DNA from 2 places in the Pseudarthrobacter sp. efr-133-R2A-89 genome. Region 1 is predicted to be linked to the other one. Evidence: riboswitches for the same ligand, from Rfam matches in the RefSeq annotation. Region 1 holds a riboswitch; the other holds the start of a gene.
What was found. Region 1 has a riboswitch for glycine ahead of gcvP (aminomethyl-transferring glycine dehydrogenase). Riboswitches for the same ligand answer to the same signal wherever they lie in the genome.
Positions count from the first base shown of each region.

Region 1 (14,910 bases):
GTCCGGCGCTATTTTTGGCGCTTGTAGAACGGGAGGCCGACGACTTCGAAGGGTTCGGCCTTACCGCGAAGGTCGACTTCGAGGGAGGTTCCCGGCGCCGAATGCTCGACGTCGACGTAGGCCATGGCGATCGGGTAGCCCAGGGTGGGCGAAGGCTGGCCGGAGGTGACTTCACCGACGGTGGCGCCGTTTTTCAGGACCGGGTAGTGCGCGCGGCCGGCGCGGCGTCCCTGGCCCCTGAGCCCCACGAGGCGGCGGCCGGAGGTGCTGCCTGCACCGGCTTCCTTGATGGCTGCCAGCGCGGCCTTCCCGACGAAGTCGCCTTCCTTGGACAGCGCGACGACGGCGCCCAGGCCGGCGGCGAACGGGTCGCCTTCCAGCGAGAGTTCGTTGCCGTAGAGCGGCATTCCCGCTTCGAGGCGGAGGGAGTCGCGGGAGGCGAGCCCTGCGGGGGTGAGCTGGCCCTCGTCGGCTATGGCGATCAGCGCCTGCCAGAGGCCCGGGGCGTCCGCGTTGTCCACGAAGATCTCGAAGCCGTCCTCGCCGGTGTACCCGGTCCGGGCCAACAGCAGGTCCAGGCCCGCACCGCCCACCAGGAAGGGGACCTCGACGGCGGCGTAGTACTTCAGCTCTGTCACCAGGGAATGCCGGGCTGCCGGAAGCAGCCGCAGCAGGATCGATTCTGCTGCCGGGCCTTGGACGGCGATCAGTGACGTGCGGGCTGAGGCGTCCTCCACCTTCACGTCGAACCGTGCGGCACGTTCCTGCAATGCTGCTGCGACGGTGTCTGCGTTTCCTGCGTTGGGGACTACCAGGAAGACGTCGGTGCCGTCCGCTGCTGCCGGCCGGCGGTAGGTGATGAGGTCGTCGATGATGCCGCCGTCTTCGTTGCAGATCAGCGAGTACTTGGCCTTGCCCACGGCGACCGCGGACAGTTTGCCGGCCAGGGCGTAGTCCAGGAAGGCGGCGGCGTCGGGGCCGGTCACCCAGACTTCTCCCATGTGGGAGAGGTCGAACAGCCCGGCGGCCTTGCGGACGGCGTGGTGCTCGGCCAGTTCGGAGCTGTACTTGAGCGGCATCTGCCAGCCGCCGAAGTCCGTGAACGAGGCGCCCAGCTTTTTGTGCTCGTCGTAGAGCGCGGTGTACTTCTCAGTCATTGAAAGTCCTTTGGGAGCGGTGGTTGAGCCGGCCGAAAACCCGGTGCCGGCCGGCTCAACCACGGGAGTGGTCTAGTTCTCGAACTCGGACAGCGGCGGGCAGGAGCAGATGAGGTTGCGGTCGCCGGCGGCGCCGTCGATGCGGCCGACGGGCGGGAAGTATTTGTCCTGCTTGTGGTGGGCCGGGAAGGCTGCTTGCTCGCGCGGGTAGGCGCGGTCCCAGTCAGAGGAGACGACGGCGGCGGCCGTGTGGGGTGCGTGGCGCAGGGGTGAGTCGGTGACGGCGAAGTCGCCGTTGGCCACTTGGTCGATTTCCTGTCGGATGGTGATCATGGCTTCGATGAAGCGGTCGATCTCGGCGAGGTCCTCGGACTCGGTGGGTTCCACCATGAGGGTGCCCGCGACGGGGAAGGACAGGGTGGGGGCGTGGAACCCGAAGTCGATCAGCCGTTTGGCCACGTCCTCGGCCGTGACCCCGGTCTTCGCGGTGAGTTCGCGCAGGTCCAGGATGCACTCGTGCGCCACCAGCCCGCCCTCACCGGTGTAGAGGACCGGGAAGTACTCGTTCAGGCGGGACGCGACATAGTTCGCGGCCAGCAGCGCGGACTTGGTGGCCTCGGTCAGGCCCTGCCCGCCCATCAGCTTCACGTACGCCCACGAGATCGGCAGCACCCCGGCCGAACCGAACCGGGACGCCGAAATCGCCACCCCGTGGCCCTCTTCGTGGGCGGCCTTGTTCGCGTCCCCGGGCATGAACGGGGCCAGGTGGGCTTTCGCGGCAACGGGCCCGACGCCGGGTCCCCCGCCGCCGTGCGGGATGCAGAAGGTCTTGTGCAGGTTCAGGTGCGAGACGTCGCCGCCGAACCGGCCCGGCTGGGCCAGGCCCACCAGGGCGTTCAGGTTGGCCCCGTCAATGTAGACCTGGCCGCCCGCGGCGTGGACGGCGTCGCAGACTTCCCGGACATCCCCGTCGAACACGCCGTGGGTGGAGGGGTAGGTGATCATGATGGCCGACAGGACATCCTTGTTCGCCTCGATCTTGGCCGTCAGGTCGTCGTGGTCGATCGTGCCGTCCGGGGCGGTGGCCACGACGACGACCTTCATGCCGGCGAGGACGGCGGAGGCGGCGTTGGTGCCGTGCGCCGAGGCCGGGATCAGGCAGACGGTGCGCTGCTGCTCGCCGCGGGAGTGGTGGTAGCCGCGGATCGCCAGCAGGCCGGCGAGTTCGCCCTGGGAGCCGGCGTTGGGCTGGATGGACACCTGGTCATACCCGGTGATCTCGGCCAGGTCAGCCTCCAGCCCGGTGATCAGTTCGCGCCAGCCCTCGGTCTGGGAGTCCGGGGCGAACGGGTGGATCGAGGCGAACTCCGGCCAGGAAATCGCTTCCATCTCAGCCGTCGCGTTCAACTTCATGGTGCACGAACCCAACGGGATCATGGTCCGGTCCAGGGCCAGGTCACGGTCAGAGAGCCTGCGGATGTAACGCAGCAGCTGGGTTTCAGACCGGTGCGTGTTGAACACCGGATGCTGCAGATAGGCCGAGGAACGCTCGACGGCGGCCTCAAGACCGAAGCCCTGGCCCTCGCCGTGGACCTCGGCAACCGGGGCGCCGAAGACGTCGGCAACCTGGGCGACGATGGCCGGCGTCGTGGTTTCGTCGAGGGAGATGCCTACGGTGTCGGCGTCGATGCGCCGCAGGTTGATGCCGCGGGCCTCTGCGTCGGAGATCACAGCTGACGCGCGGCCGGCAACGCGCACCGTCAGGGTGTCGAAGAAGGAGGTGTGCAGGACGTCCAGGCCGGCGGCCTTGAGCGCCGCGGCGAGGGTACGGGCGTGGCCATGCGCCGTTTCCGCGATCGCCTTCAACCCCTCCGGGCCGTGGTACACGGCATACATGGACGCAACGATGGCCAGCAGCGCCTGGGCCGTGCAGATGTTGGACGTGGCCTTCTCGCGGCGGATGTGCTGCTCGCGGGTCTGCAAAGCCAGACGGTAGGCGGGAACACCGGCGTCGTCCTTTGACACCCCAACCAGGCGGCCGGGCAGGGAACGTTCCAGGCCCTTGCGGACAGCCATGTAGGCAGCGTGCGGGCCGCCGAAGAACAACGGCACGCCAAAACGCTGGGCCGAGCCGACGGCGATGTCCGCGCCCTGCTCGCCCGGAGGGGTGATCAGGGTCAGCGCCAGCAAATCGGCGGCCACCGTCACCAGCGCGCCCCGGTCCTTGGCGGCGGCGATCACGGCGGACTGGTCCCACACGCGGCCGGAGGCGCCGGGCTGCTGCAGCACGACGCCATTGATGTCGCCGTCGGGCAGGCCTTGGGAGAGGTCGGCGACCTCCACCTCGAAGCCGAGCGCCTCGGCGCGGCCCTTGACAATGGCGATGGTCTGCGGGAGCACGTCGATGTCCAGGACGGTCTTGCCGTCCTTGGCCGCCGCGGACTTGTTGGCGCGGCGCATCAACAGCACGGCCTCGGCAACGGCGGTGGCTTCATCGAGGAGGGAGGCGTTGGCGATGGGCAGTCCCACCAGGTCCTGGACCATGGTCTGGAAGTTCAGCAGCGCCTCGAGCCGGCCCTGCGAGATTTCGGGCTGGTACGGGGTGTAGGCGGTGTACCAGGCCGGGGATTCAAGGATGTTGCGGCGGATCACCGGCGGCGTCACGGTGTCGTAGTAGCCCTGCCCGATCATCTGCACGGCAGTCTTGTTCCGGCCGGCGATCCTGCGCAGCTCAGCCAGGACCTCCACCTCGCTGAGGGCGTCCCGCAGGCGGAGGGCGGTTTCCTGGCGGATGACCTTGGGGACGGCGGTGTCAACCAGGGAGTCGACAGTGTCGTAGCCAACGGCTTTGAGCATGGTGTCGACGTCGGCCTGGCGGCTCGCGCCGATATGGCGGTCTACGAAGGTGGTGGAGGCTGGGCTAACCGGCACGAAGGAACTCCATTTACTCAGGCGGCGCAGGGTACGCCACAGCGATTCGGGTTCCTCCCCGCTCTGTATTGGACCTGAGAGTTTCCGCGGTGCCTGCCTGGCAGGACCCGCTTGCACCGTCGGTGAGCACACCGGTTCCTGACCCTGATGGGGGCCATGGGAACCGCCTGCTGCTTTCCAGAGGCGCCTCGCCGCGGCGGTACGGGGGCCTGCGAGATTCCTGGGGAGGATTTGCTCCTACGGCGCCTGCCTGTACACCGGCAGAACTCTCCCGCCGCAGATCAAAGGCTATTCACTTGTTAAACCAGCCATGTGCTGGATCATGCGGGCCGGTGACAGCCCTCACAACATTCCATTGTCCTATGCCGCAACCCTTCCCGGCAAATGGCGAAGGCTACCTGCGGAGCCGCTCCAGGGCCGCCAGGAGTTCCTCCACGTCAGCGGCCGCTCCCCCTTGCGGTGCCGGGCCCACGGACAGCATGGCGTTGAAATACAGCCCGTCCCCCATGTACAGGACCGCTTTGGCCAGTCCAGGCCCTACGTCGGCCGCGATCTCATCCAGCCACCGCTGCTGGATGGCTGCGAATCGGCGTCGCGTTTCCTGGTGCGCCACCTCCGCCAGCCTGGTGGCGGCGACGATGGCCCGGTCCAGCGGAGTGTCCGCCCAGACGGAGGAACGGATGAAGTAGGCGGCCGCCCCCTCGGCGGCCCCGGCCATGGCGTCGGCGTCCTCCTTGGCCAGCCCGTCCAAACGGTCCAGGAGCACTTCGATGAGCGCTTCCTTGTTGGGGAAGTGGTAGAGCAGCCCACCTTTGGACACCCCCGCCTTCTTGGCCACCGCGTCCAAGGTTGCTGCCCGCTCCCCCACCTCAATCAGGAGGGTTTCGAAGGCATCAAGGACCGCGTCACGGGCTACAGGCTTTCGGGGCATGCTTCCCATCATGCCCTCCCCCGGCGGCAAAACGGGAAATCGCGGATTTCAAACTATACCGTCTGGACGGTATAGTTATTTCATGACGACTTCCCCTTCGACCCTGGTGCCCGCACGCACCGGCGGAGCGGCCGCGCGCTCCCCGCGGCGCGACTGGCTCGCGCTGGGGCTGCTGATGTTCCCAGTGCTGCTCGTCGCCGTGGACAACACCGCCCTGACATTCGCCCTTCCCGCCATCACCCGCGCCCTGGAACCCTCCGGCGTCCACCTGCTGTGGATTATCGACGCCTATCCGCTGGTGCTGGCCGGACTCCTGGTATCGATGGGAAGCCTTGGCGACAGGATCGGGCGGCGCCGGTTGCTCATTATCGGCAGCACGGGCTTTGCCGGGTTATCCGCCGCGACGGCTTTTGCGCCCACCGCGGAGTGGCTGATCGCCGGACGGGCCGCATTGGGGTTCTTTGGGGCCATGCTGATGCCCTCCACGTTGTCGCTGATCCGCAACATCTTCCCGGAGCCCAACCGCCGGCGAATGGCCGTCGCCATCTGGGCTGCCGGGTTCTCCGGAGGCGCAGCCCTGGGCCCAATCTTCGGCGGCTGGCTGGTGGAGCATTTCTGGTGGGGCGCCGTGTTCCTGGTGGCGGTACCCCTGATGCTTCCCCTGCTGGCACTGGGGAGAACCTTGATCCCGGAATCCAAGGACCCATCGCCGGGCAGGGTGGACGTCCCCAGCATCCTGCTTTCCATGCTGGTGATGGTTCCCATGGTCTACGGCATCAAGGATGTTGCCACCGAAGGTCCGGGCCCGGCAGGCCTTGGCAGCATGGCGTTCGGCGCGGCGATGGGCGTGGTGTTCGTGCGGCGCCAGCAACGCCTGGAACACCCCCTGCTGGACATGTCGCTGTTCCGGAACCGGGTGTTCAGCATGGCCATCAGCGCCAACATCCTGGCCCTGTTTTCCTTCAATGGCTTCATCCTGTTCCTTGCCCAGCACCTCCAGCTCCTTGAGGGCCTGAGCCCGTCAGCCGCGGGGGTGGCGATGATTCCCGCGCTGGCAGCCACGGTGGTGGCCGGCCTGGTGGTGGTGCCGCTGGTCCGCAAGGTCCGTCCGGGATACGTGGTGGCAGCCGGATTGGCGTTCAGTGCCACTGGCTACACCTTGGTGGCGTTCGGAAACCACGACGGCGGACCCGCACTGCTGCTGGCAGCGCTCCTGGTCCTGGCGCTGGGCGTGGGGACGGCGGAAACCATTTCGAATGACCTCATCCTGGGCTCCGCGCCCCCGGAAAAGTCAGGCGCCGCCGCGGCCATCTCCGAAACAGGATACGAGGTGGGCTCACTGCTGGGGACGGCGGTCCTGGGCTCCATCCTGACGGCCTCCTACCAGCACAACCTGCGCCTCCCGGCAGGATTGGATGGCATGCTCCCGGGCACCGCGCTGCACAACGCCGGGGAAACGCTGGCGGGCGCCATGGAAGCGGCCGCCGTCCTGCCCGGCCCGCTGGCGGACGCGGTCCGGGACGCTGCGGCGGCGGCGTTCGATTCCGGCGTGCACATCACTGCGGCAATCGGGCTGGTACTGATGGCGACGGCGGCAGTTCTCGCCGCCGTCGTGCTGCGGAAAGTGCCCAAGGCCACCTGACCGCCCGGGACCGCAAAGGGCGCCCGGCGCCGGATCAATTCCGGTACGGGGCGCCCAAGGGGTGGGACGCTTGGCCTACTTGGAGTCGGCGGCAGTCACCTTGGCGGTAGGCTTCATGTTTTCTGCCTGCACCATCCAGGCAAACTGCTCCAGCCGGGCGATGAACTCGTGCAAAAGGTCCGCGGAGGTGGGATCTTCCTCATCCACCTCGTCGTGGACTTTGCGCATGGTGCCCACGGCGGCTTCCATGGCGGCGACGATCCGCTCAATGGCGTCCGCGGTGCTGATCAGCCCGTCAGGGAACTGGGCCAGGCTGATGGTTTCGGCAACGGTGGAGCTGCGGCCATCCGGGAGGGCGTGCAGGGCGCGCATGCGCTCGGCCGTATCGTCGGCGAACTGGCGTGCAGCGTCAACGATCTCATCGAGCTGCAGGTGCAGGTCGCGGAAGTTGGTGCCCACGATGTTCCAGTGCGCTTGCTTGCCCTGGATGTGGAGTTCGATCAGGTCGGCAAGGACTGCCTGCAGGTTGTTGGTCAGTGTCGGTGAAGCTTTCATGCGTCCTCCTCGATTGGTCCAGTAGGGCCGACGCTACCAGCCGTAGACTGCCCCGCGGCCGGCAATCCGGAAATTTCTCAGTGAGCTTACTAATTATGGAAATCAGTCATAAACGAATGTGGTTCATATTGCGTCTTGCATCACAGGGCCGGCGGTCCCATACTAAATGAACGCCATTCATATAGTGACCTCCGTCTCACAGCCTTCCAGAAAGTGGTGCCATGACAGAGACAATCCGGACCAGTACCTCCAAATCCGGCCCCCACGCCCACGCACCGTCCACGGGCGGCGTCAGCGCCAAGGGACTCAAGGGCGGGCAGCTCGGCCTGCTGGCCGTCGTCGTCCTGGGCATCTCAACCATTGCCCCCGCCTACACGCTTACCAGCGCACTTGGACCCACCGTCAACGAAGCCGGGCTCCAACTGCCAGTCATCTTCCTGATCGGTTTCATCCCCATGATCCTGGTCTCGCTCGCCTACCGGGAACTCAACGCCGATTCCCCGGACAGCGGCACCACCTTTACCTGGGTCACCAAAGCGTTCGGCCCCTGGATCGGCTGGATGGGCGGCTGGGGCCTGCTGGCCGCCAACATCATCGTGCTGTCCAACCTGGCCGGCGTCGCCGTCGACTTCTTCTATCTCTTCCTGTCCCAGGTCACAGGCTCCCCCGAACTGGCAGACCTGGCGGACAACAAGGCGCTCAACGTCATCACATGCTTCGTGTTCGTGGCACTGGCCGTCTGGGTCAGCTACCGCGGCATGCACACCACCAAAATGGTGCAGTACAGCCTGGTGGGATTCCAGCTGCTGGTCCTGGGCCTGTTCGTCGTCATGGCTTTCGCCAACTGGTCCACCTCCGAGACCGCCATCCCGTTCAGCTGGGACTGGTTCGACGTCACCAAAATCGAGACCTTCGGCCAGGTTGCCGCCGGCATCTCCCTGTCGATCTTCGTGTACTGGGGCTGGGACGTTTGCCTGACAGTCAATGAGGAAACCGCCAACGGCAAGAAGACCGCCGGCGTGGCGGGCACCCTCACCGCGGTCATCGTCCTGGCCATATACCTCCTGGTCAGCATCGCCACCATGATGTTCGCCGGCGTGGGAGATACCGGCAACGGATTGAACAACGCCGAAAACCACGAGAACATCTTCACGGCGCTGGCCTCCCCCATCATGGGCCCGTTCGCCATCCTGATGTCCCTGGCGGTGCTCTCCAGCTCGGCCGCTTCCCTGCAGTCCACGTTCATGTCGCCGTCCCGCAGCCTGCTGGCCATGGCCCACTACGGCGCACTGCCGGAACCCTTCAGCCGGATCAGCCGGAAGTTCGCGACGCCGGGCTTCGCCACCATTGCTGCCGGCGTCGTCTCCGCCGGGTTCTACGCGGTGATGCATGTGGTCAGCGACAACGTCCTGAACGACACCATCCTGGCGCTGGGCCTGATGATCTGCTTCTACTACGGCCTCACCGCACTGGCCTGCACCTGGTATTTCCGGCACAGCCTGTTCAACAGCATGCGCCACTTCCTGTTCAGGCTGGTCTGCCCGGTGGTGGGCGGCGTGGGCTTGTTCGTGGTGTTCGTCCAGACCGCCGTGGACAGCCTGGCGCCCGAGTTCGGCAGCGGTTCCGAGGTCTTCGGCGTGGGCCTGGTATTCATCCTGGGCGTGGGCATCCTGGCCCTGGGCGCCGTCGTCATGCTGGTCATGTCCCGCACGCACCCGGGCTTCTTCCGCGGCGAAACGCTCAAGAAGGACACGCCCGCCCTGGTAGTGCCGGAATAAAGCGAAGCGTCCAAAAACGGTGCCGTGCCCCCAACCGGGGCACGGCACCTTTTCCGTTGTCACGGAGGCGAATTTTGATAACGACGGCGGCCGGAGACACAGCAGCGCCGGCCGCCCCGAAGGGGCAACCGGCGCCGGGAGAACGGGTGGGGCTCAGCCCTCGCAGTCGCGGCAGTACTTCAGGCCGTCCTTTTCGCGGGCCACCTGCGACCGGTGGCGGACCAGGAAGCAGGAAGAGCAGGTGAACTCGTCGGACTGCTCGGGAACCACAATGACGGTGAGTTCCTCGTTGGACAGATCGGCGCCGGGGAGGTCGATGCCTTCAGCGGTGTCATTCTCGTCGACGTCGATGACTGCGGTCTGAGCGTTGCCGCTCCGGGACGCCTGGAGGGCCTCCAGGGAGTCAGCGGGAGACTCCTCTTCCTGCTTGCGTGGAGCATCGTAATCGGTAGCCATTAGCATGTTCACTTTCGTTGCTGCACAGCGCCATTTCAGGCACCTCAGTGAAGCAGTTTAGGGCATCATCCCGGCCCCGGCGCAATAGTGTGGCCAAGCAGACATTCAGTTGCCGCCGGACACCCTTCCCAGATGTTCGGAGCGGGCATGGTCGGCGCCGACGGAGACTCCGCTCAAGGCGGGAAGCCACCCCCACCGGGTGGCATCGGCCATGGCGCCGGCGGCCTCGGACTCTGATTCACAGGTAAAGGTATCAATGGCCCAGTCGCGGAGCCGGGTGAGCAAAGTAGCCGTCATCCCTGAAACCTACGCAGCAATTGTTGTGGCCACGTTTCGCGGCGGTCTCCCCCGGATTAATTCCGGCGCCTGCCTGCTCCTTCAGCAGGGCTGGGCCGTGCTGCTGCGCAGGATGAGCTCAGGTTCCACCACCAGCGTCCGGGGCCCTTCCGCACCGCCGAGCACCGCGAGCATCATGTCCATGCAGCGCCGGCCCAGTTCTTCGAAGTCCTGCCGGACCACGGTCAGCGGGGGGCTGAAGTATGCGGATTCGGGCTGGTCGTCGAAGCCCACCAGGGAAACGTGCTTCGGCACCCCCAGGCCTGCTTCGTTGAAGGCGCGCAGGATCCCCAATGCCATCTGGTCGTTGCCCACGAAGAGGGCCGTGGCGCGCCGGTCAGCCGCCAGCCGCCGGCCAATGGCATAGCCGGTGCCAGCGCTCCAGTCCCCCTCGACCAGGAGATCCGCCTCGAGCCCGGCGGCCTCCAGGGCGGACCGCCAGCCGTCGGACCGCGCCACGGCGTCAATCCAGTCCTGCGGCCCGGCGACATGCCCGATCCGGCGGTGGCCCTGCGCAATGAGGTGCCGGACGGCCAGTTCAGCTCCCTTGCGCTGGTCCACCCGGACACCGCCAACAGCGTCATTCCCGTCGGGGCCGACGGCCACCACCGGCACCCCGATAGCGATTTCCGCCAAGGCCGCCAACGTGGCCAGGTGCGGAACAATCACTACGATCCCGTCCACCGCCTGGTCCAGGAAGTGCCTGACGGCGTCCAGGATGGTGTCCCTCGTGACCTCGCGCAGGGCAGCGACGCTGACGAAGTATCCTGCGTCCCGCGCGGCCCGTTCGACTCCCAGCAAGGTGTTGGCAGGGCCGTACTGTGACAACTCGCTGCCCAGGACGCCAATGGTCTGCGAGCGCCGGGTGACCAGGCTGCGTGCGGCGGTGTTGCGGCGGTAGCCGAGTTCGGCAATCGCCGCTTCCACCTTGTGCCGGGTCTCCTTGCTGACGTTGGGGTGGTTGTTGACCACCCGCGAAACGGTTTGGTGCGAGACCCCGGCCAGCCCCGCCACGTCCTCGAGCCTTGGCAGTCGCCGTGGCCGGGAGCCGGGCTGCGCCACGGAATCAGATCCCGCCGGCGAGTTTGTAGTAGGCGGCGTTCCAGTTCAGGTCCTTCTTGAACTGGCGGATGGTGGTGCCTTCATCGATGGTCAGGAGTTCGGTCTTGGCGATCTCGGCGAAGTCCTCGAACACATCCATGCCCACCTGCGTTGAGAGTACGGTGTGGTGGGCGGCGCCGGCGGTGAGCCAGGCGGCGGCGGACGTGGCGAAGTCCGGCTTCGGCTGCCAGAGCGCACGGGCCACGGGCAGGTTGGGCAGCGGCTGGTCCAGGGGGACCACGTCGACGGCATTGGCCACCAGGCGGAACCGGTCGCGCATGTCGGACAGGGCAACGACGACGCCCGGGGAGGCGTCGGCGTCGAACACCAGCCGGACCGGGTCATCCTTGCCGCCGATGCCCAGCGGGTGGATTTCCAGGCGCGGCTTCGACCGCGTGAGCGAGGGGCAGACCTCCAGCATGTGCGCGCCCAGGATCTTCTCCGCGCCCGGTTCCAGGTGGTACGTGTAGTCCTCCATCAGGGACGCCCCGCCGGGCAGGCCGGCACCCATCACCTTCGCGGCGCGCACCAGGATGGCGGTCTTCCAGTCGCCTTCGGCGCCAAAGCCGTACCCGGCCGCCATGAGCCGTTGCACGGCGAGGCCGGGGAGCTGGCGGAGGGCCCCCAGGTCTTCGAAGGAGGTGGTGAACGCGGCGGAGCCATTGGCTTCAAGGAAGCTGCGCAGGCCCAGCTCGATCCGGGCGCCGTACCGCAGCGATTCATGCCTGGCCGCGCCTGCGCGGAGCTCCGGCGCCACGTCGTAAAGGTCCTCGTACTCGGCCACCAGGGCGTCGACGTCGGCCTCCCCCGCGCCGTGCACGGCGTCCGCGAGTTCGTTGACGGACCAGGTGTTCACCGCAACGCCGAACCGCAGCTCGGCTTCGGTCTTGTCCCCTTCGGTGACGGCAACATTGCGCATGTTGTCGCCAAAGCGGGTGAGCCTCAGGGTGCGGACGGCGGCCCAGCCGGCAGCGGCGCGCTGCCAGGACCCCACCTGGTGTGCCACCTCGGGGTTGGAGACATGCCCGACGACGGTCTTCCGGGCAATGCCCAGGCGGGACTGGATGTACCCGAACTCCCGGTCACCGTGCGCGGCTTGGTTCAGGTTCATGAAGTCGAAGTCAATGTCCGCCCAGGGCAGGTCGCGGTTGGCCTGGGTGTGCAGGTGCAGCAGAGGCTTGCGCAGCAGATCCAGGCCGGAGATCCACATCTTGGCAGGGCTGAAGGTGTGCATCCAGGCCGTCACGCCGATGACTGAGTCATCGGCGTTCGCTTCCAGCGCGGTCCGGCGGATGGCATCGGAGTCGGTCAGGACCGGCTTCCAGACGATCCGCACCGGGACGGTGGCGGAGGCGTTGAGCTGGTTGGCGATCTCCTGGGATTGGGCGGCCACTTGTTTGAGGACTTCTTCGCCGTAGAGGTGCTGGCTGCCGGTGAGGAACCAGACCTCGTAGCCGTCCAGGGTGGTGTTTGCTGCGGTGTTCATGCGTACTCCTGTTGAAGGTTTGGGGGTTTACTGCCCGTAGACGTTCTGGTACCGGGCGTAGAGCGAGTCGATATGGCTTGCGTCGATTGGGAGGGGTTCACCCAGCTGCCGCGAGATATGGACGGTGCGGGCCACTTCCTCGCACATCACGGCGGCCTTCACGGCGGAGCGGGCGTCCTTGCCGATGGTGAAGGGGCCGTGGTTCTGCATCAGGACCGCCGGTGAGTTCGAGTTTTTGAGGGTTTCCACGATGCCGTGGCCGATCGAATCGTCGCCGATCAACGCGAACGGGCCCACCGGGATAGAGCCGCCGAACTCGTCGCCCATCATGGTGAGCACACAGGGGATGGCCTCACCCCGTGCAGCCCACGCGGTGGCGTAAGTGGAGTGCGTGTGCACCACACCGCCCACCTCGGGCATGTGCCGGTACACATAGGCGTGCGCGGCGGTGTCGGACGACGGCGAGAGCGGCGGGTTGCCCCAATCGACGGTGCCCCCGCCACCAACGTTGGTGCCCCTCACCGGCGTGCCGTGCAGGTCGGTCACGACCATTTGCTCCGGGGTCAGGTCCTGGTAGCTGACGCCGGACGGCTTGATGACCATCAGGTCGGTGCCGGGCACCCGGGCCGAGACGTTGCCCGCAGTCCACACCACCAGGCCGTACCGCGTCAACTCAGCGTGCAGGGCGCATACGTCTTCCCGGATCCGGGCGATGGTTTCCAGGATTGCGGCTTCGGTTCCTTGCCGGACGCTCATGCGGACACTTCCACGACAGAGGGGACGGCGGACCCGGTACGGGGCAGCACCGTACTGGCGGCCCGTCGCTGGATGGCCTTAAGCCGGTGCATCACGTCGTTGCTGCCGCGGCCAAAGTAGTCGTGGAGGGTTTTGTACTCCTGGAAGAGTTCCTCGTACGCGGCCACGTTTTCCGGGATTGGCGTGTAGAGCTCCCCGGGTTCGGCGCCCATGGCGGCTGCGGCTTCGCGGATGTCCGCGTATGCTCCCGCTGCGACGGCGGCGTGAATCGCCGACCCCAGGGCCGGGCCCTGTTCCGAGCCGATAGTGGAAAGCTGCAGGCCGGTGGCATCTGCGTAGATCTGCATTAGGAGCCTGTTCTTGAGCAGGCCGCCGGCCACGATGAATTCCTTGACCGGAACCCCGGCGTCGCGGAAGGCGTCCACGATGGTGCGCGTTCCAAAGGCTGTGGCTTCCAGAAGCGCCCGGTAGGTGTCCTCGGGCCTGGTGGCGAGCGTCTGGCCCACCACGATGCCGGAGAGCTCGTGGTCCACCAGGACCGACCGGTTGCCCGAATGCCAGTCCAGGGCTATCAGCCCGTGCTCCCCGATGGCCTGCCGCGAGGCCAGTTCGGTGAGGTATTCGTGGATCCCCAGACCGGCAGCTTCGGCCGCCTGGTGGTATTCGGGCGGGACTCCGTATTTCGTGAACCAGCCGAAGATGTCTCCCACGCCCGACTGGCCCGCCTCGTAGCCCCACAGGCCGGGAACGATGCCGCCGTCAACGGCCCCGCACATTCCCGGTACTTCACGCAGTTCCGTGCCGTTCATGACGTGGCAGGTGGAGGTGCCCATGATGGCCACCAGCTGGCCGGGTTCCACCGCCTTCGCTGCCGGGGCAGTCACATGGGCGTCAACGTTTCCCACCGCCACGGCGATGCCCTCCGGCAACCCGGTCCAGGCTGCGGCCTCCGCGGTCAGTGTGCCGGCGGCGTCACCCAGCCGACCGATGGTGTGCTCGAGTTTGGAGCTGACGAAGTCCTTGAACTCCGGGTTCAAGGCAGCCAGGAAATCCTCCGAGGGGTAGCGCCCGTCCTGGTAGATGCCCTTGTAGCCGGCCGTGCAGGCATTGCGGACATACCTGCCGCACAGCTGCCAGACGATCCAGTCCGCCGCCTCCACCCAGCGGTCCATTGCGGCGTAGGCCTCGGGGTCCTCTTCCAGAAGCTGCAGCCCCTTGGCGAATTCCCACTCCGAGGAAATCAGCCCCCCATACCTGGGAAGCCAGTCCTCGCCCCGTTCGGCGGCGAGCCGGTTGATCCGGTCGGCCTGCCCCTGCGCCGCGTGGTGGCGCCACAGCTTCACGTACGCGTGCGGCCGGTTGGCATAGCCCGGCAGTTCGTTCAGCGGGGTGCCGTCGGCCATGACAGGCACCATGGTGCAGGCGGTGAAGTCCGTGGCAATACCGACGACGGCCGCCGGGTCGATCCCGGCGTCAGCCACCGCTGCCGGGACGGCAGTGCGAAGCACCTCCCGGTAGTCGTTGGGCACCTGGAGCGCCCACTCCCCGGGAAGCCGCGCGCCGTCGTCGCCCGCTGTGTCACGTGGCAGGACGTCGGTGACCACGGCGTGCGGATACGCATGGACCGCGCTGCCGAGCTCCTTCCCGTCGCGGACACGCACCACCACGGCACGGCCGGAAAGTGTTCCGTAATCCACGCCGACGACGCAGTGGTCAGGGTTGGAACTGAAGGATGTATCTGGCATTCGGTTGCCTCCGCCCGGGAGGCAGGGGCCTCATTG
Region 1 is NZ_JARVSE010000013.1:19,933-34,842, reverse strand. Features, by position in the region: gene gcvT (glycine cleavage system aminomethyltransferase GcvT) at 9-1,157, opposite strand; gene gcvP (aminomethyl-transferring glycine dehydrogenase) at 1,230-4,088, opposite strand; glycine riboswitch at 4,276-4,372, opposite strand; gene QRM95_RS19385 (TetR/AcrR family transcriptional regulator) at 4,483-5,019, opposite strand; gene QRM95_RS19380 (MFS transporter) at 5,102-6,661, shown strand; gene QRM95_RS19375 (Dps family protein) at 6,737-7,216, opposite strand; gene QRM95_RS19370 (APC family permease) at 7,438-8,994, shown strand; gene QRM95_RS19365 (DUF4193 domain-containing protein) at 9,148-9,450, opposite strand; gene QRM95_RS19360 (hypothetical protein) at 9,556-9,747, opposite strand; gene QRM95_RS19355 (LacI family DNA-binding transcriptional regulator) at 9,829-10,800, opposite strand; gene araA (L-arabinose isomerase) at 10,853-12,373, opposite strand; gene QRM95_RS19345 (L-ribulose-5-phosphate 4-epimerase) at 12,401-13,129, opposite strand; gene araB (ribulokinase) at 13,126-14,874, opposite strand.

Region 2 (14,910 bases), on a different contig from region 1:
GACAAGATCATCACGGCGGCGCGCCAGTGTTTCCGGGAATTCGGCCCCGAAGTGCCGCTCCAAACCATCGCAACAACTGCCGGGGTGGGCCCGGCGACCCTGTTCCGGAACTTCGCGGACAAGGAAGAACTGGTCCTCGCTGCCCTCAACCGGCAACTCCGCCTTACCGTGGACCCCGTCATGGACGGCGCCCTTGCCGATATCGATGCCACAGCCGGACTGCTGCGCGTACTTGAAGCACTGATGGCGGCCGCCAGCGCCGACGCCAACCTGCTGTGCGCCGTCGCCGGGCGGCGGGAACTCCTCACCGGGATCACCGGATCGCTCATGGAGTCCATCAGCGTGCTGCTGGTCCGAGGACAAGGACAGGGCACACTGCGTGCCGACATTTCCATGACCGACATGTTCCGGCTGTTGGCCATGCTGATCGGCGTGGTGGACACCATGGAGCCCGGCTCCGACGCGTGGCGGCGGCCCTTGGCGCTGGTGGAGGATGCCATCCGCGCGGACCGTCCGGCGCGCCCGCTTCCCGCGCACGTGCCTGTCCCGGCCCCCACGGCCTGAACCGGCTCCGGCCCACTGGCCATCCACCGCGGGTCCGCCGTGCGGGCTCCACTTCGGTGCGGGGTCATTGTGGGGCCTTGTCCAGTGCCATAGAATCTGGAGAGGTTAAGCAGCCAGCCACGGAATTTCAGCTGGAGGCGACCCATGAGCAATTTTGCGCCCTTCCGCCGCGCAATGGCAGCACTGTAATGAACAGTTCACACCTTGTCCGCTATCTCACGGATCCGCGCGGTCCCGAGGAAGTCCTCCCGGCCCTGGAGCCCGCGGAACTCGCGGACCTGCTGGATGCCCTCTACCAGAACCTTGACACTCCCGAGCCTGAGTTCGGCGCCGAGGCGTGGTACGAGATGGCCGTCGAGGAAAGCTGCCGCAGGGCCGCGTCGCCCGATGGGGCCAGCCAAAGACTGGCTTAGCCAGGGAGTTCCCGCCCGGGGCTCATTCCGGACAGCACGGAATGACACCCTGCCCCTGCTCGACGCCGGGCACGGCAGTCAGGATTCTTCCGGGGCCTTTTCTTCGGCTTCGCCTTTGCCCTCGGGCCGGGCCGGCTCGGCGTGGTGGGCATGCGGGTGGTGTTCGTGGAACTCGTTGGGAACGTGTTCTTTCGCTTCCATCAGGTGCTGCTGCAGCTTTTCTTCCGCATCCCGGCGCCGCCTGGCGGTGTCCCGCAATTCCCGGGTTCCTTCCGAGCCGCGGGGATCGAGATAGGCGGATCGCTGCTTCGCAGGCTGCTCCGCTGCCGAACTCCCGGCGGAGTAATCGTCCGGCCTGTTCTTCCCGGCGTCCTCGGTGCCCTGGCCGTCTTCCGGCCCGGCGGGCCGTGACTGTTCGTCCATTTCGATTCCTCCTTTGGTGGCAGCGCCCATGAGGGCCGCCTCTGTTCCAGTGCACCATACGCGGCACCCGGAATACTGGGGGCGTTAGGCCCTGCCGCCCTCAGCACGCTTGCGGACCTCCCGGCGCACCAGGTCTTGCAGGGCAGGAACGGACGACGACGGGTCCAGGTCGAGTGCCGCCTGGAGCCGCTGCGACAGAATCTCCAAGTCCTCCGGCGGCACGTCCGACAGGCCTGCAAAGCGCTTGAAGAAACGCTTGGCGGGAAGCCCCGCCCGGCGTCGAGCACTTTTGTGCCGGGGACCGCCCGCCAAGTCCCTTGCCAACTGCAGCTTGTTTTCCATGGGTGCCGTCCATCGCGAATGCCGTGGCCAGCTGCATAAGCCGATTTCATAGTACAACCGGCAAACCGCGCAGGGCGTGATCTATATCACTCCGTGGTGGTAGTGGTCAGTTCCAGCCCAGCAACCTCAGCAGCGCCGCAGTTCCTGCCCCGGCAATGACCACCACCAGGAAAGGCGCCCGGAACGCCAGGGCCACCGCAGCCGCAGCCAGCGCACCCAGCCGCGCGTCAGCGGCCAGCGCCTGCCCGGACGCCGCGGCGTTGACCACGGTCAACGAGGCGAGCAGCCCGATGGTCATGGTGCCGGCAATACGCGAGGCACGCGGGTCCGCCAGCAGTTTGGCAGGAACGAAATACCCCACGAGTTTCCACGCGTAGGCAAGGACGCACGCGATCAGCAGCCAGATCCACAGGCTCATGGGGCGGCCGCCGGGCCTGTGGTGTCGCCGCGCTCCGCACCCGCATTCGGTGCACTCCCGCGCGCATGGCGGCCGGCGGGGTGCCCGTATGGCTCGATGTCCGGTTCCAGTCCTTCGTCACGCCGGCCGTGGCTCAGCCATCCCGCCAGCGCCGCCACCACAGCTGCCACCAGGATAGGGACCCCTGGCGGCACGAACGGCACCGCAATCACGGTGGCCACGGCGCAGGCCACCGCAATCGCAACGGGCTCCCGGCCTTTGAGCCGCGGCCAGAGCAGTCCGAGGAACGCTGCCACGGCGGCGCCATCGAGTCCCCACTGTTTGGGATCGCCCAGTCCGCTCCCGGCCAGCGCACCGACGAGCGTGAAGACGTTCCACAGCACATAAATGCCAATCCCGGCGGTCCAGAATCCGCGGCGCTGCTCGGCCGGATCCGTCCGCCCGGTGCTGGTGGCGGTGGACTCGTCGATGGTCAGCTGCGCCCCCACGTACTTGCGCCAGCCGCTGGGCCTCAGCAGCGCGTTCAACTGCATGCCGTAGATGCCGTTGCGCATGCCCAACAAGGTGGCGGCGCTCATGGCCGCGATACCCGAGCCTCCTCCGGCCACAACACCGATGAACGCGAACTGCGAGCCGCCGCTGAACAGGAGCAGGCTCAGCGCCATGGTCTGCCACAGGTTGAGGCCGGACGTGACTGACAACGCCCCGAAGGAGATTCCATACAGGCCGGTGGCGATGCTGATGGAGATTCCCACCTTCACCGCCGGCGAGCCCGTCAGTTTCACGGCCGGCGTCCCGGCGGGCACCCTGGCGAAGCCGGTTTTCGCAGGCTCCAGGCCCACAGGATCAGTGGCGCCTGCAGCGGGAGCCGCAGGGAGTGGATCTTCCGGCGGCGGCGCGAACCCTCCGGACCGTACGCCCGCACCAGGGCGTCGACGTGCCCTGCCAGGAATGCGGTGAACATCCCGGTGAGGGCGGTGGCAGTCAGCGTCCGGGTGGGCGGGAGGAGGATGCCGACGGCGGCAGCCAGTTCCAGCAGCCCGCTCACCGCGATCCATTCGTCCCGGGAAAGGAGCGCCAGCGGGTGCTGGGGCACCCTGGGCAGGCCGGGTTGCGGGTCCACTCGGCAGAGGTATTCCGGAACAACGTCACGGAAGAAACCAGGGTCCCGGAAATGCTTGCCGGCGCTGGCCAGCAGGAGGGCACCCATGGCCGCGGCGGACAAGCCTTGGAGTGGAAGGCCGTGCAACGGCAGGACGTGCAAGGGCAGGCCCTGGACAGCGGGGCCGGACCGGGGAAAAGACATGGAACCACTCAACCACAGCGGGAGCGGGCGCTCGAAACCCGGCCGGGCCCCGGCAGCGGCGGTGCCCGGCCGGGCAGAAAGAGGTGGCGGGGCGGAAAGAGGCGGCGCTGCCCGTTTCCGTCAGGCCCAGGTGAGCGTGGCGGTGCCGTAGGCCGGGGGCGGAGACAGATAGTCCAGGGGCCGCCCGCCGGAAATCAGCGGCGGCCCAACGTAGCGGAGCACGCCGTAGGGGCTGTCCATGGTGCGGTACTCCGGTGCTGCCAGCTCCCCTCGGCCTGCCTCGGTGTCCGGCAACGCAAACAGCTCCTCCGCCGTCCGGGCCAGTGACAGGTGCGCGGCGGCGCCCGCCCCCGCCTGCCTGCGGCTGTCCAGCAGGTGGATCACTGCCGCCGCCACGCCGTACCCTGTGGCGTGGTCCAGCGCCTGGACCGGAAGGGCACCCGGGCGCCACCCGTCGTCGTCGTTCTTCCCGTACGCGTGGGCAATCCCGCAGGCGGCCTGGACAATGCTGTCGAAGCCGCGCAGGCCGCTCCAGGGCCCGGTCGTGCCCCAGCTGTTGAGGGTAACCACCACCAGGTCCGGGTGTGCCGCCAGCAGTTCACGGGGGTTGAGCCCAAAACGGTCCAGGGCGGCGTGCCGGTAGCCGGTAACCACTACATCCGCACCGGCCAGGAGCTGCCACAGGCTGTGCTGGTTCGCCGGGAGGCCAAGATCGGCTTCCGCGCTGCGCTTGCCGAACGCCGTGTCCACGAACTGGTCCGCGATCTCAGGGAAAGCCGGCGGGTCGAGCCGGAGGACATCCGCTCCGAGCGCGGCCAGCAAGCGGGTGGCGACGGGCCCTGCGATGACCCGGGTCAGGTCCAGGACGCGGACGCCATCCAGGGGCGGGCCCACAATGTGCCCGCGACCCGGCGTTGTTGCCGCGAAGTCACCCAGGCCCAGGCCCAGGCCCGCCGTCCGCCCATCGGCAAACTCCACCGCGGCCCAGGGTCCCTTGCCGGCGGCCCGGCCCATCTCCGTCGCCAGCCATTCGCTGCGGGTCCTGACGGCCGCCGCGATCCCGCCGTTGCCTTGGATGGCAGCTTCGGCCTGCAGGGACGGCATGCCGCGGAGTGCCTGCTCCACGGCATCGGCGGAGGACGCCCCCAGCGCCTGCAGCAGCCGCTGCTCATGGTGCGGGTAGTTGGCGTGCAGCCGGATCCAGCCGTCCGCGGTGCGCCGGAAGCCGGAAAGCGGCGCGAAGCCCTGCGGCTGGCGCCCGTCGATCCGCAAGTGTCCGAAGGAGTCGAAGGCTGCCGCCGTCATGGCAGCGGTGGTGCTGAACCGGCCCGCGTCACCCGTGTACCGGTTCAGCGCGTCCGCCGCTGCCCCCACCGAGTGCAGGGCCAGGCCCTCCACGTCCAGCGGACCGGCCCACCACCTGCGCGGGAAGGATCCGTCGACGCCGCCCTCCGCCACGGCCGTCCTACTTCGCCTGCGGTGACGCCACGCGGAGCTGGCCCAGGACCCGGGCCGGCACATTGGTGGTGATCTCCTGGATGCCCAGGTCCTGGCACAGGTCAACATCCTCGGGAGCATCGACCGTCCAGACCCTGAAGCGCCGGCCGGAGTCCAGCCAGCGGCGGACGGTGTCCCGGCGTTCGCGGACGTAGTCGATGCCCGGACCCGCCATGCCCACCAGGCAGTCGTCCAGGATTTGTTCGCCCTCGAGTTGGGTGGCCTTCATCAGGTTGGCGATCGCTCCGCCGGTAATGGGACCCACGCCCAGTCCGCCGCGTATCTCGTGGACGGTGAGATCGTCCACGAGCTGGCAAATGTACCGGGGCGGGACGGATTCCAGGAGGTGGCGGACGGAATCGGAGCTGAAACTCATGAAGGTCACGGCCACGTTGTCCAGCGTGGAGCTTTCCGGATCCCAGCCTTCGCTGCGGAGCACTTCCAGTACCCGGTCCTCCAGCTTGAGCTGGTAAGGGCTTGGATGCTTGAGCTCGATGGCCAGGCCCACGGGCCGCCCCGCGCCGCGAAGGATGTCCAGGAGCTCCGGAAGGGTCAGGAACTGCTCGGAACGGGCGCCGTAGGCCTCGGGAATCCGCGCCCCCTTCCAGGACGAAAAGTCCAGCTGCCGCAGTTCGTGCAGGGTCCGGTCCGCCACCGGCCCCGTGCCGTCAGAGGTCCGGTCCAGGTTGGCGTCGTGGAGCAGTACCACGTGCTGGTCCCGGGTCAGGTGGACATCGCACTCCACCCCGTCGGCCCCGTCAGCCAGGGCCTGCAGGTAGGCGGCGCGGGTATGTTCAGCGTAGGTGCCGCTGGAGCCCCGGTGGGCGTAGACCAACGGCCGTTGCGGCACAGACTCGTCAGTTGTCATGCTCACACGGTAGCGGACCGGCTTCCGCCTTCGGGGCTAGGCTTGGCACATGCAGGTGAACTCTGAGGCAACTACCGGGCACGCCGCGCAGGATGCACCAGCGGAGGCGACGCGGCAGGTGCCTCAGGGCACCCGGGTGGCGGGCGCCGTCGTCGACCGTGATCCCGGGGCCGGTGACGCCGAAAAAGCGGCAGCGCTGCGGAAGATGAAGCTGCTGGCGCTGAGCCTGCTCATTGCCATGGCCGTGATTTTCGTCTTCGCGTTTGCCCTCCAGAAGGACTACCCGTGGCTGCAGTACGTGCGCGCGGCGGCCGAGGGCGGCATGGTGGGCGCACTCGCCGACTGGTTCGCCGTCACGGCCCTGTTCAAGTACCCCATGGGCATCAAGATTCCGCACACCGCGATCATTCCCCGCCGGAAAGACCAGATCGGCGCCTCCCTGGGCGAGTTCGTCGAGACGAATTTCCTGTCCGAACAGGTGGTCCAGGACAAGCTGGCCAGCGTCAACATCGCCGGCCGTGCCGGCCAGTGGCTGGCCGCGCCGGGCGGTGCGGAGCGGGTGGCCAAGGAAGGCGCCGCCGTGATCCGCGGCGCCTTCAAGGTTTTGAATGACGACGACGTCCAGGCCGTCATCGAGGGCATGGTGCGAAAGCATCTGCTCACCCCGCCGTGGGGACCTCCCCTGGGCAGGCTCGCCGAGCGGATCTTCCATGACGGGCACCACCACACACTGGTGGACCTGATGGTGGACCGCGCCGCGGACTGGGTGGACGACAACCACGAGACGGTCAGCCGCCTGGTGTCCGACCGCTCCCCCACCTGGGTGCCGCAGTTCGTGGACGGGCTGGTGGGCGACAAGGTGTATGTCGAGATCCTGAAGTTCGTCCGGGCCGTCCAGGCCGACCCCAACCACCAGGTGCGGCAGTCGATCGACAAGTACCTGAACGACCTCGCGCAGGACCTTCAGCACGACCCGGCCATGATCGCCCGAGCCGAGGACATCAAGGCCCAGGTCCTGGGTGATCCCGAGGTGCGCGAACTCGCGTCCCGGACGTGGGGCACCGTCAAGAATGCCCTCCTCGGTGCCGTGGACGATCCCGACAGCGAACTCACCATCAAGTTCAAGGCAGCCGTGCGGGACTTCGGGACCAGGCTGGTGGGCGACCCCGAACTGGCGGGGAAGGTCAACGCCTGGATCGGGGACGCCGCGGCCTACCTGGTGAAGACCTACCGCTCGGACATCGCCGGCGTCATCACGGACACGGTGGCCCGTTGGGATGCCGAGGAGACCTCGCAGAAGATCGAACTGCAGGTGGGCAAGGACCTGCAGTTCATCCGCATCAACGGCACGGTGGTGGGGTCCTTGGCGGGGCTGGCGATCTTCACGGTGGCGCAACTCATCTTCGGGTAATTTTCCGCCGCCGCAGGTCCCGGGCGGCATTGGCGCGTACGACGGCGGCACGGGGCTGGCACGTTCACGGCACCTTGATTGCTCCAGACGTTGGGGCACCGGCAGCTGCCAGGGAAGGACTGGGCGGCAGACCTTAATGTCAGTGCCTCGTTGGATGATTTGTTTATGGGAATCGGTTCTGATTTGGCGGTGGTGATGGAGGGTGTTTCTGCCTCTGTTGCTGCGCTCAGCGGGCTGGTTCTGGCGGACGGTTACCTGACTTCTGACCTTCATGCCGGCGCGGATGTTGATGTGTTGCAGCGGCGGTATGGGCTGTATCTGGAACGGCTGGAGCTTGTGGCCAGGTTGGAAGCGCAGCTGGCGGCGGTGAAAGCCCAAGACGTGGCGGATGCCATTGACATCCAGCATGCTCTGCTTCCGCCGGACGCGCCGGTGGAGGAGCGCACCTACGCGGAGATGTCCGCGGTGGAGGAGATCGCCGGGATCCTCACCATCAGCTCCCCCGCCGCCGGGGCGCTGGTGGAGCAGTCCCGGCGGGTCTGTTCACTGCCACCGGTGTTCGAAACCCTGTCTGCGGGTGGGGTGTCGTGGCAGCACGCCCGGATCGTCGCCGACGAAACCGAAGGACTCACCCCCGACTCTGCCGCCGGCCTGGTGGCGCATTTCTTCGACCCCGACGCGCCCCACCCGGCCCGGGGCGCCGCGCCCGGTGAGCTTGTCCCGTCCCGGTTCCGGGCGAAGGTCCGGGCCTGGCGGGAACGCCACCACCCTGAGTCCTTGGAGAAACGGCATGTGAAGGGGGTGGCGGACCGGCGGATGGATTACGCCCCGGACCGCGACGGGATGGCCTGGCTCTCGCTCTACCTTCCCGGGGACACCGCGTGCGCGATCTGGAACCGGAGCACCGCTACCGCCCGCCGCCTCCAACGCCCCGATGAGCCCCGCACCCTCACTCAGCTCCGCGCCGACGTCGCCGCGTCCCTCCTCCTTGGCGCTGGGCTGCAGCCCACCACCTCCTCCGCGGCCGCGGACGCTGACACCGAACCCGCCGCCGCGGCTGAGGGTGCCGGTAATGACGCAGGTCCGGGATGTGCTTCCACTGACATTGGCAAGGTCCCCGCACCCCGGGCCGATGTCCTGGTCACGGTCCCGGTGTTCTCGCTGCTCGGCCTCACCGAGGAACCCGCGCTGCTGGACGGATTCGGGCCGATCCCGGCATCCATGGCACGGAGGCTCGTCGCCGGCGGGGCGGAAACGTTCTACCGGGTCCTGGTCGACCCGCGCGACGGGGCACCCCTGGAAATCGGCCGCACCCGCTACCGGCTCCCCGAAACCATCAAACAATGGATCCGGCTGCGGGACCGCACATGCACCTTCCCCGGCTGCACCAACCACACCCCCGACAACGACACCGACCACCTCACCCCCTGGCACCACGGCGGCACCACCGACGCCCGGAACCTGGCCCAACTCTGCCCCCGACACCACCGCCTCAAACACGCCCGGCCCTGGACCCCCGACCCGGCCACACGGAATGAACCACCCGGCTGGACCTCACCCACCGGCCGCCACTACCAACCCGAACACCCAGACCCCCAACCAACCCACTGGCCACCAGGAACTCTGCCGGCGCGAATTCATGCCATGCCCGTCCAATTCCAGGGTGAACCGGCAGGCATTGAAGACATCCCGCCATGGGAACCAGACGACGCCAACCTCATAGACCTCAACGACCTGTCACCGGAAGACCCTCTGTGGGCAGAGTTCTTCGAAACGCCGTTCGCCCTGTCGGAGTGACGCCGGTCAGCTGAAGTGACACTGGGGCGACCCCGGTTCAGCGGATGCGACGCTGGGGGGACCTCTGTTCGGTCAGAGTGACGCCGGTCAGCTGAAGCGGCACTGGTGCCGCTTCAGGTCAGCTGCGGTGCCGCTGGCGCAGCAGAGCCGTCATGCCCTACGGCTGCAGGCTCCTAGGCGAATGACTCCAGCCCGACGCCTGCTGCCTCAAGTCCTGCCCTGATCCGGACCGCCATCTCCACGGCTTCAGGTGTCCCACCGTGAATGCACAGGGAGTCCGGCCGGACCGCAATGACAGTTCCGTCCGCGGCCGCCACTTCGCCTCGCGTGGCCAGGCGGACGGCCCGTTCCACAACCGCATCGACGTCGTACAGGACGGCATTGTCCTCGGAGAGCGGCACCAGGCTGCCATCGGCGCGGTAGGCACGGTCGGCGAAGGCCTCGACGAACACCGGGTGCCCCGCTTCCTTGGCCTGCTTCAGTAGCTCCGAGCCGGGGAGGCCCAGAAGGGGCAGGCCGGGATCGTAGGCGTTGATGGCCGCCACCACGGCGGAGGCCTGCTCGGCGTCGCGGACAGTGGTGTCGTACAGCGCTCCATGCGCCTTCACGTAGTCAACGGAGGCACCCACCGCATGCGCTACGCCGTCGAGCGCCCCCAGCTGGTACAGCACGTCACCGAAGAGCTCATCAAAACTCATGTCCAGCGAGCGGCGGCCGTAGCCTGCCAGATCGCGGTAGCCGAGGTGGGCCCCGACGGTGACATCCAGTTCGTAGGCGGCCCTGCAGCTGTCCAACATGGTGATGGGGTCACCGGCATGAAGGCCGCACGCCACGTTTACGCTGGTGGCCAGCTGGTACATGGCCGGATCGCCTCCTGCGGTCCAGGAGCCGAATGATTGCCCTACGTCAGCGTTGAGATCCAAGTGTGTTGCCTTCCAGCGTCAGGTTGTCCGGCGCGGCAGCGGCGGTCAGCTCGCCGGGAATGGTGTCCGGCATCGGCCCAAAAGCCTCGCGGGCGTTCCTGGCCACTGCGCGGCCCATCATGAGGTTACCGGCTCCACCCACAACAGCGCCTATCCCGAAGGGCAGGGCGCGGCCAAACAATGCCGTGCCCTGCCGCTTCAGGAGGTTCTTCAGGAAGGCCGATTGGATCCGCTTGCGGACGCTCCCGAATCCCGGCACCACCATCGACTTGGACAGGACGCTCCCCCAGGCATTGCCGGCGCTGTTGCCGGCTGCCTGTCCGCTGAGGGTCCCCAGCAGTGCGGTGCCCTCTTCGCCGAGCATGATGGCCATGACCATGGTGCCGGCTTTCTCCGGGTTGGTCAGCCTGATGCCGTGCAGTTCAGCCAGCGAGGTTGCATAAAGGGCTGTGGCTTCGAGGAAGCCAACGGTGGCGGCCGCGGAAAGTCCCAGCGACGCTACGGTTCCAACGCCGGGGACGACGGCGGTGGCACCCACCAGGGCGCCTCCTCCGGCCACAGCCCGGAGGTAGTCGCGTTCTGCGATGTCCGCCAACTGCGCGGCCGTGGCCCGCGGATGCTTTTTCTGGAGCCTCCGGATGTAGCCCACCACCAAAGGCCGCTGAATCTGCACGGCCTTCAGGAGCATGTTGTGGACGCCGGGCTTGGGCTTGCCCTGGGCGTCAAACAACGCGTTATGGGCGGTTTCCTGTGCGATACGAAGTGCGGGGTTGCTGCGCCGGGCCATGGTCACCTTCATTCAAATCGACCTGCAGCGCGTGGCTGCCGTGTCATCCCATCCTAAGTGGATAAACACTAAGCATGCTTACACTTTTTGGCCCGGCTCTTCAGCGTCCGCGCGTTCGCCGCTGCGACCGGCGGCCTCGTCGGCCCGAAGCTCCGCCCGGAAGACCTCGAAGCGGGCCAGGTGCGCGGGACGGCGCCGGAGAATGGCCCACGCCACGCCAAGGATGACGAACCAGATGGGGGTCACCAGCAGGGCAGCGAGCGTATCGGGCTGGGTGGTCAGGGCCCAGAGGACAAAGGCGAAGAACGCGTACACCACCCACACGGCGGGGATGCCACCGGGCATCTTGAACTTCGAGGCCGCATGCAGGTGCGGGCGGCGGCGGCGGAAGGAGATGTAGCTGGCGAGGATGATCGACCAGACGAAGACGAAGCAGACCGCAGACACGGTGGTCACCATTTCAAAAGCCATACCCACATCCTGGCCGGCATACATGAGGACGACGCCGGACAGCAGCAGGACGCACGACAGGAACAGCGCGTTGCTGGGCACCTTCCGCGAGGAGAGCCGGCTGAAGATACCGGGCGCGTCGCCTTCCTGGGCCAGGCCGAAGACCATGCGGGACGTGGAGTAGATGCCGGAGTTCGCGGAGGACATCGCCGAAGTGAGGACCACCAGGTTGACCACTGTGGCCGCGGCGCCGAGACCGGCCAAGGAAAACATCCCGATGAAGGGGCTGTGGCCGGCGGCGAACTGGGTCCACGGGGTGACGGCCATCAGGATGACCAGCGCACCGACATAGAAGAGCAGAACGCGGACGGGGATGGCGTTGATGGCCCTGGGCAGCGTGCGCTCGGGATTCTTGGCCTCGGCGGCGGTGGTGCCCACCAGTTCGATGCCCACGAAGGCGAATACTGCAATCTGGAATCCGGCCACAAAGCCCATGAACTCATTCGGGAAGAACCCGCCGTGGCTCCACAGGTTCGTGAAGCTTGCGGTGCCCGCGTCGCTCTGGAAACCGGTGAAGATCATGAAGAGCCCCACAATGATCAGGGCCGCTATGGCGACGATCTTGATGAGGGCGAACCAGAACTCGGTCTCGCCGAAGGCCTTGACCGTTGCGAGGTTCAGCAGCAGCAGGATGCCCACCGTGGCCAGGCCCGGGATCCAAAGCGGCAGCGCCGGCCAAAGTTCCTTTGAGTACCCTGCGATGGCGACGACGTCCGCGATTCCGGTGATCACCCAGCAGAACCAGTATGTCCACCCGGTGAAGAAGCCTGCCCACGGACCCAGGAGGTCGGCGGCGAAATCACTGAAGGACTTGTAGTTCAGGTTGCTCAGCAGCAGCTCGCCCATGGCCCGCATGACGAAGAAAAGCATGAAGCCGATGATCATGTACACGAAGATCACGGAGGGTCCGGCGGCGGAGATGGTCTTCCCGGAACCCATGAACAGGCCTGTGCCGATCGCGCCACCAATGGCGATGAGCTGGATATGCCGGTTGGTGAGTTGCCGTTCCAGGTGGGGAGGCTCGCTGCGGGCTGCCGTGGCGGCGCCCTGGCCGCGGGCTGGTTCGCTGTTGGACGTGGGGGGATGAATCGCCATGAGGAACTCCATCGATAAAGCGGCTTTTGGGGGCCGCAAAGATTTGGTTCCTCCCCGCTCTGTAGTGGACCTGAGAGTTTCCGCAGCCAAAGCCGCTTGCACCGTCGGTGAGCCAAGGTCATGCCTGGCTGCTTTCCAGAGTTGCCTGTCCGCGGCGGTACGTGGGCCTGAGAGTTTCCTGGGGAGGGTTTGCTCCTACGGCGCCTGCTGGGTGTACCCGGCAGGACTCTCCCGCCGCAGGTCGAAGGCGTATTCAGTTGGAGGTCGGCGGCTTTTTGGGCCGCCGCCGGGCATGCAACGGGACGGGCGCCGACTGGTGGGCTGCTCCGGATACGCTGAGCCAGCCACCGGCGGCGCCAATCCCGGGTTCAGTGTGGTGTCCGTCACGATCGAATGTCAAACCCCTCACGACACAAGCGGGGAACGGAGGAGTCACGCGCCCACTCACGCTCCTCACCTAAACCAGCCGATTTGCCACGGACGGGTTCATCCCGGTACCTTGTGAGCCGAATCACCCACATTTGAATAAGCCTTTCGAGCTGTGACGGGAGAGTCCTCCCGGCGAAACACCGGGCAGGCGCCGTAGGAGCAAATCCTCCCCAGGAATCTCTCAGGCCCACGTACCGTCACGGCGAGGCGACTCTGGAAAGCAATCGGGCTTCTGCCTGGTTCACCGACGGTGCAAGCGGCCCCTGCCACCAGCAGGCAACGCGGAATCTCTCAGGTCCAATACAGAGCGGGGAGGAACCCATCCCACGCCGTGCCAACCTGGCCGGCCAGACCTGGAGTTCCTCATGACGATTCAGTCGCTTCCAACATCCTTCGTGGACCGCCATATCGGCGCGCGCCGCCAGGCCGACGTCGATACCATGCTCAAGGCCGTGGGCTACGACAGCGTGGACGGCCTGGTTGACGTTGCCGTCCCCGCGTCCATCCGGCAGGAAACTGCGCTCAAGCTGACCGACGCCCTCAGCGAGGTGGAGGTCCTGGCCGAGCTGCGCAGGATCGCCGGCCGGAACAAGACCGCCGTCCAGATGATCGGGCAGGGCTACTACGACACCGTGACCCCGCCGGTGATCCGCCGCAACATCCTGGAATCCCCGGCCTGGTACACCGCCTACACCCCGTACCAGCCGGAAATCTCGCAGGGCCGGCTGGAGGCGCTGCTGAACTTCCAGACCATGGTGCAGGACCTCACTGCACTCCCCATGGCCAACGCCTCGTTGCTGGACGAGGCCACCGCCGTGGCGGAGGCCGTGCTGTTGATGCGCCGCGCCAACAAGTCCGCGGCGGCCAAGGACGGCAGGACCGTCCTGGACATCGACGTGCTCCCGCAGACCATCGCCATTGTCAAGGGCCGCGCCGAGGCGCTCGGCTTCGAGGTGGAGGTCGCGGACCTGTCCAAGGGCCTTCCGGAGGGTGCCATCAATGGCGTCGTGCTGCAGCAGCCCGGTGCCTCCGGCCGCGTGTGGGACCAGTCCGCCGTGATCGCCGCAGCGAAGGAGCGCGGGGCTCTTGTTACCGTGGCCGCCGATTTGCTGGCGCTGACCCTGATCACCCCTCCGGGCGAGCAGGGCGCGGACATCGCCGTCGGCTCGGCCCAGCGTTTTGGCGTGCCGTTGTTCTTCGGCGGCCCGCACGCCGCCTACATGGCTGTCCGCAAGGGCCTGGAACGTTCCCTGCCCGGCCGCCTGGTTGGGGTGTCAAAGGACGACGCCGGTGTTCCCGCCTACCGCTTGGCGCTGCAGACCCGGGAGCAGCACATCCGCCGCGAGAAGGCCACGTCCAACATCTGCACGGCCCAGGCGCTGCTGGCCATCGTGTCCTCGTTCTACGCCGTCTACCACGGCCCCGACGGCCTGAAGGCGATCGCCGAGACCGTCCACCACAAGGCCAGGATCCTGGCCACCGCCCTCACGGCCCTGGGCCGCGAACTGGTCAGCGATTCCTTCTTCGACACCCTGACGGTGCGCGTTCCGGGCAAGGCTGCCAAGGTGGTCACCGCTGCCGAGGCGCGCGGCATCAACCTGCGCTTCGTTGACCAGGACACCGTGGGCGTTTCCGTTGATGAGACGACGACGGCGGCAACACTTTCCGCCGTCGCCGTCGCCTTTGGCGCAGGCCCGGTGGGTGACGCCCAGGGTTTCGAACTGCCCGACGCCGTCGTGCGTTCCTCGGCCTATCTGCAGCATCCGGTGTTCAACACGCACCGGTCTGAAACCCAGCTGCTGCGTTACATCCGCAAGCTCTCTGACCGGGACCTGGCCCTGGACCGGACCATGATCCCGCTGGGTTCCTGCACCATGAAGCTGAACGCGACGGCCGAGATGGAAGCTATTTCCTGGCCGGAGTTCGCCTCGATCCACCCGTTCGCCCCGGATTCCCAGACGGAGGGCTGGCGCGAACTGATCACCGGGCTTGAGGCTGACCTGGCCGAGATCACCGGGTATGACCAGGTGTCCATCCAGCCCAACGCCGGCTCCCAGGGCGAACTCGCCGGGCTGCTGGCGATCCGCGGCTACCACCACTCCCGGGGCGATCAGCAGCGCACCGTCT
Region 2 is NZ_JARVSE010000004.1:2,403-17,312, reverse strand. Features, by position in the region: gene QRM95_RS07710 (TetR/AcrR family transcriptional regulator) at 1-564, shown strand, start outside; gene QRM95_RS07705 (hypothetical protein) at 753-977, shown strand; gene QRM95_RS07700 (hypothetical protein) at 1,056-1,400, opposite strand; gene QRM95_RS07695 (hypothetical protein) at 1,485-1,742, opposite strand; gene QRM95_RS07690 (AzlD domain-containing protein) at 1,849-2,160, opposite strand; gene QRM95_RS07685 (AzlC family ABC transporter permease) at 2,157-2,945, opposite strand; gene QRM95_RS07680 (DoxX-related protein) at 2,942-3,466, opposite strand; gene QRM95_RS07675 (CoA transferase) at 3,587-4,924, opposite strand; gene QRM95_RS07670 (glycerophosphodiester phosphodiesterase) at 4,932-5,831, opposite strand; gene QRM95_RS07665 (DUF445 domain-containing protein) at 5,881-7,242, shown strand; gene QRM95_RS07660 (HNH endonuclease signature motif containing protein) at 7,408-9,039, shown strand; gene QRM95_RS07655 (LamB/YcsF family protein) at 9,213-9,962, opposite strand; gene QRM95_RS07650 (hypothetical protein) at 9,946-10,749, opposite strand; gene cycA (D-serine/D-alanine/glycine transporter) at 10,828-12,354, opposite strand; glycine riboswitch at 12,404-12,499, opposite strand; glycine riboswitch at 12,500-12,598, opposite strand; glycine riboswitch at 12,890-12,990, shown strand; gene gcvP (aminomethyl-transferring glycine dehydrogenase) at 13,149-14,910, shown strand, end outside.
Region 2: another riboswitch for glycine. It lies ahead of cycA (D-serine/D-alanine/glycine transporter); the one in region 1 lies ahead of gcvP (aminomethyl-transferring glycine dehydrogenase).